Regions from separate parts of the Martelella mediterranea DSM 17316 genome, predicted to be linked through region 2. Evidence: riboswitches for the same ligand, from Rfam matches in the RefSeq annotation. Region 2 holds a riboswitch; each other region holds the start of a gene.
What was found. Region 2 has a riboswitch for thiamine pyrophosphate ahead of thiM (hydroxyethylthiazole kinase). Riboswitches for the same ligand answer to the same signal wherever they lie in the genome.
Positions count from the first base shown of each region.

Region 1: another riboswitch for thiamine pyrophosphate. It lies ahead of Mame_RS21470 (ABC transporter permease); the one in region 2 lies ahead of thiM (hydroxyethylthiazole kinase).
Region 3: another riboswitch for thiamine pyrophosphate. It lies ahead of thiC (phosphomethylpyrimidine synthase ThiC); the one in region 2 lies ahead of thiM (hydroxyethylthiazole kinase).
Region 4: another riboswitch for thiamine pyrophosphate. It lies ahead of Mame_RS20695 (TRAP transporter large permease); the one in region 2 lies ahead of thiM (hydroxyethylthiazole kinase).

Region 1 covers NZ_CP020330.1:4,611,432-4,613,628, forward strand. The annotation lists gene Mame_RS21465 (sugar porter family MFS transporter) at 1-756, opposite strand, end outside; TPP riboswitch at 971-1,072, shown strand; gene Mame_RS21470 (ABC transporter permease) at 1,139-1,894, shown strand; gene Mame_RS21475 (ABC transporter substrate-binding protein) at 1,925-2,197, shown strand, end outside.
Region 2 covers NZ_CP020330.1:2,518,249-2,520,445, forward strand. The annotation lists gene thiM (hydroxyethylthiazole kinase) at 1-756, opposite strand, end outside; TPP riboswitch at 808-902, opposite strand; gene Mame_RS11770 (CoA-acylating methylmalonate-semialdehyde dehydrogenase) at 953-2,197, opposite strand, start outside.
Region 3 covers NZ_CP020330.1:105,361-107,557, forward strand. The annotation lists gene thiC (phosphomethylpyrimidine synthase ThiC) at 1-1,018, opposite strand, end outside; TPP riboswitch at 1,117-1,246, opposite strand; gene Mame_RS00520 (glycine betaine ABC transporter substrate-binding protein) at 1,354-2,197, opposite strand, start outside.
Region 4 covers NZ_CP020330.1:4,432,991-4,435,187, reverse strand. The annotation lists gene Mame_RS20700 (lytic murein transglycosylase) at 1-400, shown strand, start outside; TPP riboswitch at 499-601, shown strand; gene Mame_RS20695 (TRAP transporter large permease) at 767-2,197, shown strand, end outside.

The DNA.
Region 1 (2,197 bases), 2.1 Mb from region 2:
CTGCAGCACGAACACGATCATGGCGAAGCTCGTCACCGGCAGGATGCCGCGCTTCAGGAAGGTGCTCCACGCCGGGGTCGCCTCCTCGTCCTTGGCGCTTTCCTGGATCTCGGCGATGATCTCATCGACCTCGGCGGGCGAAGATTCCGGCTGCAGTTTCGCGATGATATCGCGCGCCTTGTCGGCATTGGAATTGAGCGTCAGCCAGCGCGGCGTTTCCGGCGACAGCAGGATGCCGATCAGCGCCACGATCGACGGGAACACGCCGACGCCGATCATCCAGCGCCAGTCGCCCGAACCGCCAAAGGCCGCGTCCGACATGTAGGAGACCATGATGCCGATGGTGATCATCAACTGGAAGGCGGAGACGATGGTGCCGCGAATGCGCGCCGGCGCGACTTCCGCCAGAAACATCGGCGCGGTCATCGCCGAGGCGCCAATGCCGACGCCGATCAACAGGCGGGCAAGGGTCAGCACATACTGGTTGAAGGCGAGCGCGGAAATCAGCGAGCCGACCAGAAAGATCAGCGCGCCGAGAATCAGCATCGGCTTGCGCCCGTAGCGGTCGGTGGTGACCATGGCAAGCAGCGTGCCCGCCACCGCGCCGAGCGGCACGGCCGAGGTGATCACCCCCTCCATGAAGGCCGAAACCGTGAAATCCTGCTTGATGAACGGCAGAGCCCCGGAAATCACGCCCTGGTCGAAACCGAAGAGCATGCCGAACAGCGCTGCCACAATGACGATGGCGATGAGCATGGGTTTTCCTCCGCTTGGACGGCCGCTGCCGCCTTCCCCTCTTATGACCCTTTTTATGAACCGCCGCTGAAAACCGCAAACGGCCTTATACCAAAAGTTGAAAGTCGAAACGGCACCCGTTGTCAAATCCTTTTGGACCTTAGCGTTTATATTAGCGGCGTTCCCGACTTCGCCGCCGAGCCCCTTGACCGACGCACGATCGCGCGGCATAGAGGACGCATCCGAGGGGTGTGTCCGTGACACTGAGATGGCCGATGGCCGAACCCTTGAACCTGATCCGGGTTATGCCGGCGTAGGAACGGAGTTTGGTCTTGAGCGACACGCCCAGAAAATCAGCCTCTATTGACGCCTCCGCTGCCCGGTTCTGCCGGGGAGAGCGGGATTGAAGCGCACCCTTTCGGCGACACTCACCTTTTGCGCGATCGTGTCCGGGCTTCTTGTGCTCTGGCAGGCGATCATCGTTTTCGGCGAGCTGCCGCGCTATATCCTGCCGCCGCCGCTTGCCGTGCTGGCGAAGTTCCAGACCGCCCACGCGATGCTGCTAGAAGAGGCGCTGGTGACGCTCAGGGAAATCCTGGCGGGTTTTGCCATGGGCGCGGTCTTCGGCGCGGCGGCGGCGATTTTCATTGCCGCCTTTCCCCGCATCGGCCGTTTCATCTGGCCCGTTCTGGTGGTGCTGCAATCCTTTCCGGTCTTCGTGATCGCGCCGATGCTGGTGCTCTGGTTTGGCTTCGGCATCGCCTCCAAGGTGGTGATGACGACCATCATCGTGTTCTTCCCCGTCGCCTCCAGTTTTGCCGACGGGCTGAGGCGCACCGACCCGGAGATCGTGGCCGCGGCCCTGCTCGATGGCGCGGGGCATTTCGAGATGTTGCGCCACATCCGCCTGCCCCTGGCAATGCCGCATCTGTTTTCCGGCCTCAGGATCGCGGCCCCGCTCGCGCCGCTCGGCGCGGTGGTGGGCGAATGGGTGGGGTCAGCCGGCGGGCTCGGCTTTCTCATGGTCCAGGCCAATGCCCGCATGCAGAGCGAGACCGTGTTCGCCGCCATGCTGATCCTCGCGCTCGAGGCCGTGCTTTTTCGAAAGGCGGTGGATCTCGCCGCCCCCTTCTTCACCCGCTGGTCGCATGAGGATTGAGCGACCGGCGCAACCGAACAGGAGAATGACATGCTGAAGAAACTCGCATTCGCCGCCGCTCTCGCCCTGGCTCCCGGGCTGGCGAGCGCCGCCGATAAGCTCGACGTGATCCTCGAATGGTATGTAAACCCCGACCACGCGCCGCTGGTGATCGCCGCCGAAAACGGCTATTTCGCCGATGAGGGGCTCGACGTGGAACTGGTGCCGCCATCCGACCCGTCGATGGTGCCGCGCATGGTGGCGACCGGCAAGGTTGATATCGGCATTCACTACCAGCCCAATCTCTATCTCGATCACGAGGCC
Region 2 (2,197 bases):
GGGCGTGACGGCAGCGAGCGCATCGAGGAAATGGGCCTGGAACGAGCCGGGACCATCGGCCCGCACATGCGCGCGGCTGCCGGCCACGCCGTAATGGGCAAGCGCCGCGACGGTTGCCTCGAAGGCATCCGCACGCCATGCGCCGGCATAACCGCCGACCAGCGCCGTCAACGCGCAACCGAGCGCCGTCACCCGCGGCATCAGCGGCGATCCGCCGCCGATGCGGGCGCTGCGCGTGCCATCGGTCACGAAGTCGCGTTCGCCGGTGACCGCCACCACCATGTTGCGCTCTCGGGCAAGCGTCTTCGCGGTCTCTTCGGCGGCCGCCACGCTGTCGCCGGCATCGACGCCCTTGCCGGCGCTGGTGGCGCCGGAGAAGGCGAGGATTTCGGAAGCATTGCCGCGCAGGATCGTGGGCCCGAGATCAAGCAGCTCAAGGGCTGCCCTGGCTCGGAAGCCGGTGGCGAAATGGGCGACGGGGTCCAGCACCCAGGGCGTCCGGTTGCGGTTGGCCGTCTCGGCCGCTGCCTTCATGCCGGCAAGCCAGTCGGGTGAAAGCGTGCCGATATTGATGGTGACCGCCGAGGCAATGCCGGCAAATTCGCCGGCTTCCTCTTTCGCATGAACCATCGCCGGAGAAGCGCCGGCGGCGAGCAGCACATTGGCCGCGATATTCATCGCCACATAATTGGTGATGCATTGCACAAGCGGCGCGTCTGCGCGCATTTTCTGAAGAATGGGGGCGATGTCGGCCATCGGCGTCCTCCTTGCTGGGCGGAGAAACCAGACGGGCCGGAGGGACGAAGCTCGCGAACCCGAGTGACTCCCTCCGCCGGTATGATCCGGATCAGGTTCCAAGGGTTCATCTCAGCCCGCTGTCGCGGACGCCCCTGTCGCTCTTGTGGCCGCTATATAGCAGAAAAACGCCGCCCGGTAAGGGGCGGCGCGGTATTTACTTCATCGTCGGCATCGAGAATTCGGCGCCGGCGCGGATGCCCTTGGGCCAGCGCTGGGTGATGGTCTTCAGGCGGGTGTAGAAGCGCACGCCTTCCGGGCCATGCATGTGGTGGTCGCCGAACAGCGAGGCTTTCCAGCCGCCGAAGGAGTGGAACGCCATCGGAACCGGGATCGGCACATTGACGCCGACCATGCCGACCTTGATCTTGTGGGCGAATTCGCGGGCGGCATCGCCGTCGCGGGTGAAGATCGCGGTGCCGTTGCCGAACTCGTGGTCGTTGATCCACTGGGCGGCCTCGTCATAGCTCTTGGCGCGGGCAACCGAGAGAACCGGGCCGAAAATCTCTTCCTTGTAGATCTTCATGTCGGTCGTCACCTTGTCGAACAGGGTCGCGCCGACGAAATAGCCGTTCTCGTAACCCTGCAGCTTCAGGCCGCGACCGTCGACCACCAGTTCGGCGCCTTCTTCCACGCCCGAATCGATGTAGCCGGTGACGCGTTCAAACGCAGCGGCCGTCACCAGCGGGCCCATATCGGCTTCCGGATCGGTGCCGGGGCCGACCTTGAGGGCGGCAATGCGCGGCTTCAGCTTGTCGATCAACCGGTCGGCGGTCTCGTCGCCCACGGGCACCGCCACCGAAATCGCCATGCAGCGCTCGCCGGCGGAGCCGAAGGCCGCGCCCATCAGCGCGTCGGCGGCCTGGTCCATGTCGGCATCGGGCATCACGATCATGTGGTTCTTCGCGCCGCCGAGCGCCTGGCAACGTTTGCCGTTGGCGGTCGCGGTGGTGTAGATGTAGCGCGCGATGGGGGTCGAGCCGACGAAGGAGACGGCCTCGATATCCGGGTCGTTCAAAAGCGCGTCGACGGCTTCCTTGTCGCCCTGGACGACGTTGAACACGCCATCCGGCAGGCCCGCTTCCTTCAGCCATGCGGCAATCAGCAGCGAGGCGGAGGGGTCGCGTTCGGACGGCTTCAGCACGAAGCAGTTGCCGGCGGCCAGCGCGATCGGGAACATCCACATCGGCACCATGGCCGGGAAGTTGAACGGCGTGATGCCGGCGACGACGCCGAGCGGCTGGCGTATCGCGTAGCTGTCGACGCCGGTGCCGACATTTTCGGTGTATTCGCTCTTCAGAAGCTGCGGGGCGGCGGTGGCGAATTCGACCACTTCCATGCCGCGCTGGATTTCGCCGAGCGCGTCGGAATGGACCTTGCCGTGCTCGGCGGTGATGACGGC
Region 3 (2,197 bases), 2.3 Mb from region 2:
GATGATGCAGGCACCATTTGGCCATGATCGAGCCGCCGCGCGATACAATGCCGGTGACACGGTTCACCGTCATCGGGATCATGTGCAGCCGCACGCCGGCATGGATGGTGAAATAATCCACCCCCTGCTCTGCCTGCTCGATCAGCGTGTCGCGAAACACCTCCCATGTCAGGTCCTCGGCGATGCCCCCGACCTTCTCCAGCGCCTGATAGAGCGGCACCGTCCCGATCGGAACCGGCGCGTTGCGGATGATCCAGTCGCGGATATTGTGGATGTTGCGGCCGGTGGAAAGATCCATCACCGTATCGGCGCCCCAGCGGATCGCCCAGACCATCTTTTCCACTTCCTCGGCCATCGAGGAGGTCACCGCCGAATTGCCGATATTGGCATTGATCTTGACGAGAAAATTCCGGCCGATCGCCATCGGCTCCAGTTCCGGGTGATTGATGTTGGCGGGGATGATCGCCCTGCCCTTTGCAACCTCGTCGCGCACGAATTCAGGTGTGATGAAATCGGGGATTTCGGCGCCGAAGGCTTCGCCGTCCCGTTCCATTGCCTGCCTTGCCGCCTGCCGTCCGAGATTTTCGCGGATGGCGACAAACTCCATTTCCGGGGTCACAACACCGGCGCGGGCATAGGCCATCTGGGTAACGGCGCGGCCGTTCTTCGCGCGTTTCGGTTCGTGCCGCACCGGGAATTCCGGCACCAGCCGCTTGCCCTCGGCGAAACCATTGTCCGCAGGCTTCACATGGCGGCCGTCATATTGCTCGGTGTCGCCGCGCGCGGCAATCCAGGCCTCTCGCAGGCGCGGCAGGCCGCGTTCAATGGCGATCTCGGCTTGCGGGTCGGTATAGGGGCCGGAACTGTCATAGACGGTGACAGGCAGTTCGCCTGCTGTCGGATGCACATCGATCGCGCGCATCGGCACGCGGATATCGGCGTGAAACGCCCCCCGGTGCCAGACGCGGCGCGAGGCGGGCAGCGGACCCGTGGTGACGGTTGGGAAAAGGTCTTTCATTGGTCGGAGCCTCCAGTGCTCGAAGCGTGGAGACCCAGTTCCCGGTAATGAATGGAGATTGGCCGCGTGAAACACGCCATAAAAGTCTCCGCCGGAGACGCGCGGCCCGAACACCATCCCTACGCCAGTATGAACTGGATCAGGTTCATCGGGTCACTGCGCTGCACGGACCTGCCGGTCCGGCCATCAGAATCTCAGCCCCTTGTCGGGACCCCCCGGGTGAATGCGCCAAGATTGCGGCCCGCGCCGCGCTTTGTCAACCGCCGGACAGGCGATTGCCGAGATGTTCGCTTCCTCGAAACTGAAGACCGCAGACTTTCGTTTCCGGATTGTGATCAGTCGGTCGTTTCCCGTTCTGGCCTGACGAAGAGCCAGCCCGCCCATATGAGATACCCGAAGATCGCGATCATCAGGATCGCGCGACCGGGATAGGGATTGATCCGGTCGTCAAGGATATTGACTTCCGGCGTCAGCGCGGCAGCGCGGCGCAGGTGCGGGTCGACCGCTGCGTGGAGGCCGAGATTCCGGTTTATGGCTGCCACGCTTTTATCCTGCAGCGGTCGCGGCTCGTCGAAGAACGCATTGGGACCCTGCTGGCCGATCAAGAACCGGTCGGATGTGGCGGGTCCGAACAGGATCATTTGCGTGGAAAGCGTTTCGACGGTCTCGTCAATGCCCGGATATGTGCCCGCGGCGATCTGCGCCTCGCGCATGACCGGCATGGAAAGACGGTCGGCATTGGTCCACCAGCCGGCAACATCGGCAAGGGTGACATCGTCCGACCGCGCGAAAAGATCGACCAGATCCTGACGGCCTCTTGCGGCAAAGATCAAAGCCAGGTCGGCATCGCCATCGCGCAATACCGCTGACGCGGCCTGTGCGCCAAAGACATCCAGCGGCATGACGCTGATGTCTCGGTTGCTGTTGTGGGCGACGGCCAGCGCGAGCGTATGCGAGGCCGACCCCACCGGTCCCGTCGCAATCGTCAGCGTTCCTTCCGGCAATGCGCGGTCATCGGAGCGCGTCAACACATGCAGGAAGGTCGAGCCGATGGCGGCGATCGCCTCGACACGCTCATCACGGATCACGCGGCCATCGGTCAGGCTGAAGCCGGAGAGCGCCGGCGTCAGCGCCAGCCTCGCTTCGCCGCTTGCCATCGCTTCCAGCGGCACATTGGTC
Region 4 (2,197 bases), 1.9 Mb from region 2:
TCAGCCCTGGGGCGGCGAGGAGGGCTCGCCCGGCGCTGCCATCGACGGCACCAGGATACAGCCGCAGGCGGGCGGTCCGGTCTTCGTCGTCGGGCACAATTTCAACGTCATCAAGCGCTACAATAATTCCACCAATTACGCGCTGGGTGTGGGATATCTCGCAGACCGGATCGCGGGCGCTGGCCCACTCAGGGGCAGTTTTCCCGATGACAATTACGGCTTCAGCGCCGACCAGCGCAAGGAATTGCAGTCGCGGCTTTCGGCGGCGGGCTACGATGCCGGCACCATCGACGGCGTGTTCGGCGACCAGACCCGCGCGGCGATCGCCGCCTATCAGCGGCAGAACGGGCTGAATGTCACGGGCGAACCGTCGATGGCTCTGCTGCAAAGGCTTCGGTAAAACCCGTCGGTGGAACGCTCGCAAGTTTTCTTGCGTTGCCGCCAGACGCTACGTTTCCGGCCTGCCATTGACACAGGCCCAAAAGCCGGACAAAACCTGACTATTCCGAGGGGTGCATCCTGCGATGCTGAGACGGCGGTGAGCCGGACCCTTGAACCTGATCCGGGTCATGCCGGCGTAGGAACGGAAAATCTGGCCGCTCTGCCATAACCTTTCTCTTCTCCGCCGGTCTCCGTGATTGCAACATCCTGGGGATCGCATCATGAAGCCTTGCCTTCCAATACCATGCGCGGGCCGCCGATGGTTCAGCCGTCCGAACGGATGTTTAGAGACAGGCGCCGCCTGCGAACGGCATCGTCCGTACCCATGACGGCGATCCGCAGCACCGCCGGACGGTTTGCGGACGCGCTGGAGACGGCGCTCGGCATGCTCGCCGCCGTTATTCTGATGGCGATGCTCGCCCTTGTCGTGGCGGGCGTCGTGCTGCGCTATGTCTTCCACACCGGCGTCGTCGGCATGGAGGATCTGGGAATCTGGCTGAATATCGCGCTGATCTCGGCCGGCCTGCCGCTCACCCTCTCCGGACCGCTGTCAATGCGGCTCGACGGCCTTGTGAGGCTGCTCCCCGATCGGGCATCCAGCGTGCTCGCTGCCGTGGCCGACGGCTTCAGCGTCGTCGCGGGCTTGATCCTGTGCCTTGGCGGACGTGAGGCGATCGCGTTGCTCGGCGGAATGTCGCCAACGCTTGGGCTTCCGGAATGGGTGCGCTTCGCCTTTCCGGTGGCGGGCGGGCTGGGTCTGCTCGTGTTGCTCTGCCTGCGCCGCCTGGAGCGCTCGAGCGGCGCGCGGCTGATCTTCGGCTTCGCGCTCGGCGGGTTTGTTTACTGGGCGGTTGGCCGGTTTGCGATCAATATCGCGCTGCCGGCGAGCCTGCCGCTCGCGCTTGCCGCCGCGCTCGGCCTCGTTGCCGGCGCGCCGCTCGCCCATGTTTTTCTGGCATCGTCCTACGGCGCGATTGCCTTCGGCGCGTTGCAGACGGAGCAGGCGATCATCGCCAATACGGTGGCCGGCATGTCGAAATTCCTGCTGCTGGCGATCCCGTTCTTTCTCCTTGCGGGCGCGTTTCTGAAGCTCTCGGGCGCGGCCGGCAAGCTCGTGCAGTTCGCGGCCTCGCTCGTTGGCCATTATCGCGGCGGGCTGGCGCAGACGACGCTTTTGACAGGGGTTCTGTTTTCCGGCGCGTCCGGTTCCTCCGTCGCCAATGCCGCCTTTGCCGCCTCGACCTTCCACCCCGAACTGGTGCGCCATGGCTATCCGCCCGCCCGCGCCGGCGCGCTTGTCGCCGCGTCCTCGGTTCTCGACAACGTCATCCCGCCGTCGATCGCCTTTCTCATCCTGGCGACGGCGACCAATCTCTCCGTCGGCGCGTTGCTTGTCGGCGGGCTGTTTGCCGGCCTGCTGATGGCGGTTTGTCTCGCCGTCGCGATAAGGCTTGCGATGGGGACCGCGAGCGGCGCGCCGCCGGCTTCGGCGGAAACGCGCAGGCGTGCCGGGATCGCGGCCCTGCCAGCCTTCGTCCTCGGTCTGATCGTGGTGTTCGGCATTCGCCTGGGCATTGTCACGACGACCGAGGCGGCGGGGCTTGCGGCGCTCTACACGCTGATCCTGGCAGCAACGTCCCGCCGTTCCGGTTCCAGCATTGTCGCCGCCTTCCGCCAGTCGGCGGCAGAGGCGGCGGCGATCGGCCTGCTGATCGGGGCGGCGGCCCCCGTCGCCTTCCTGCTCGCGATCGACGAT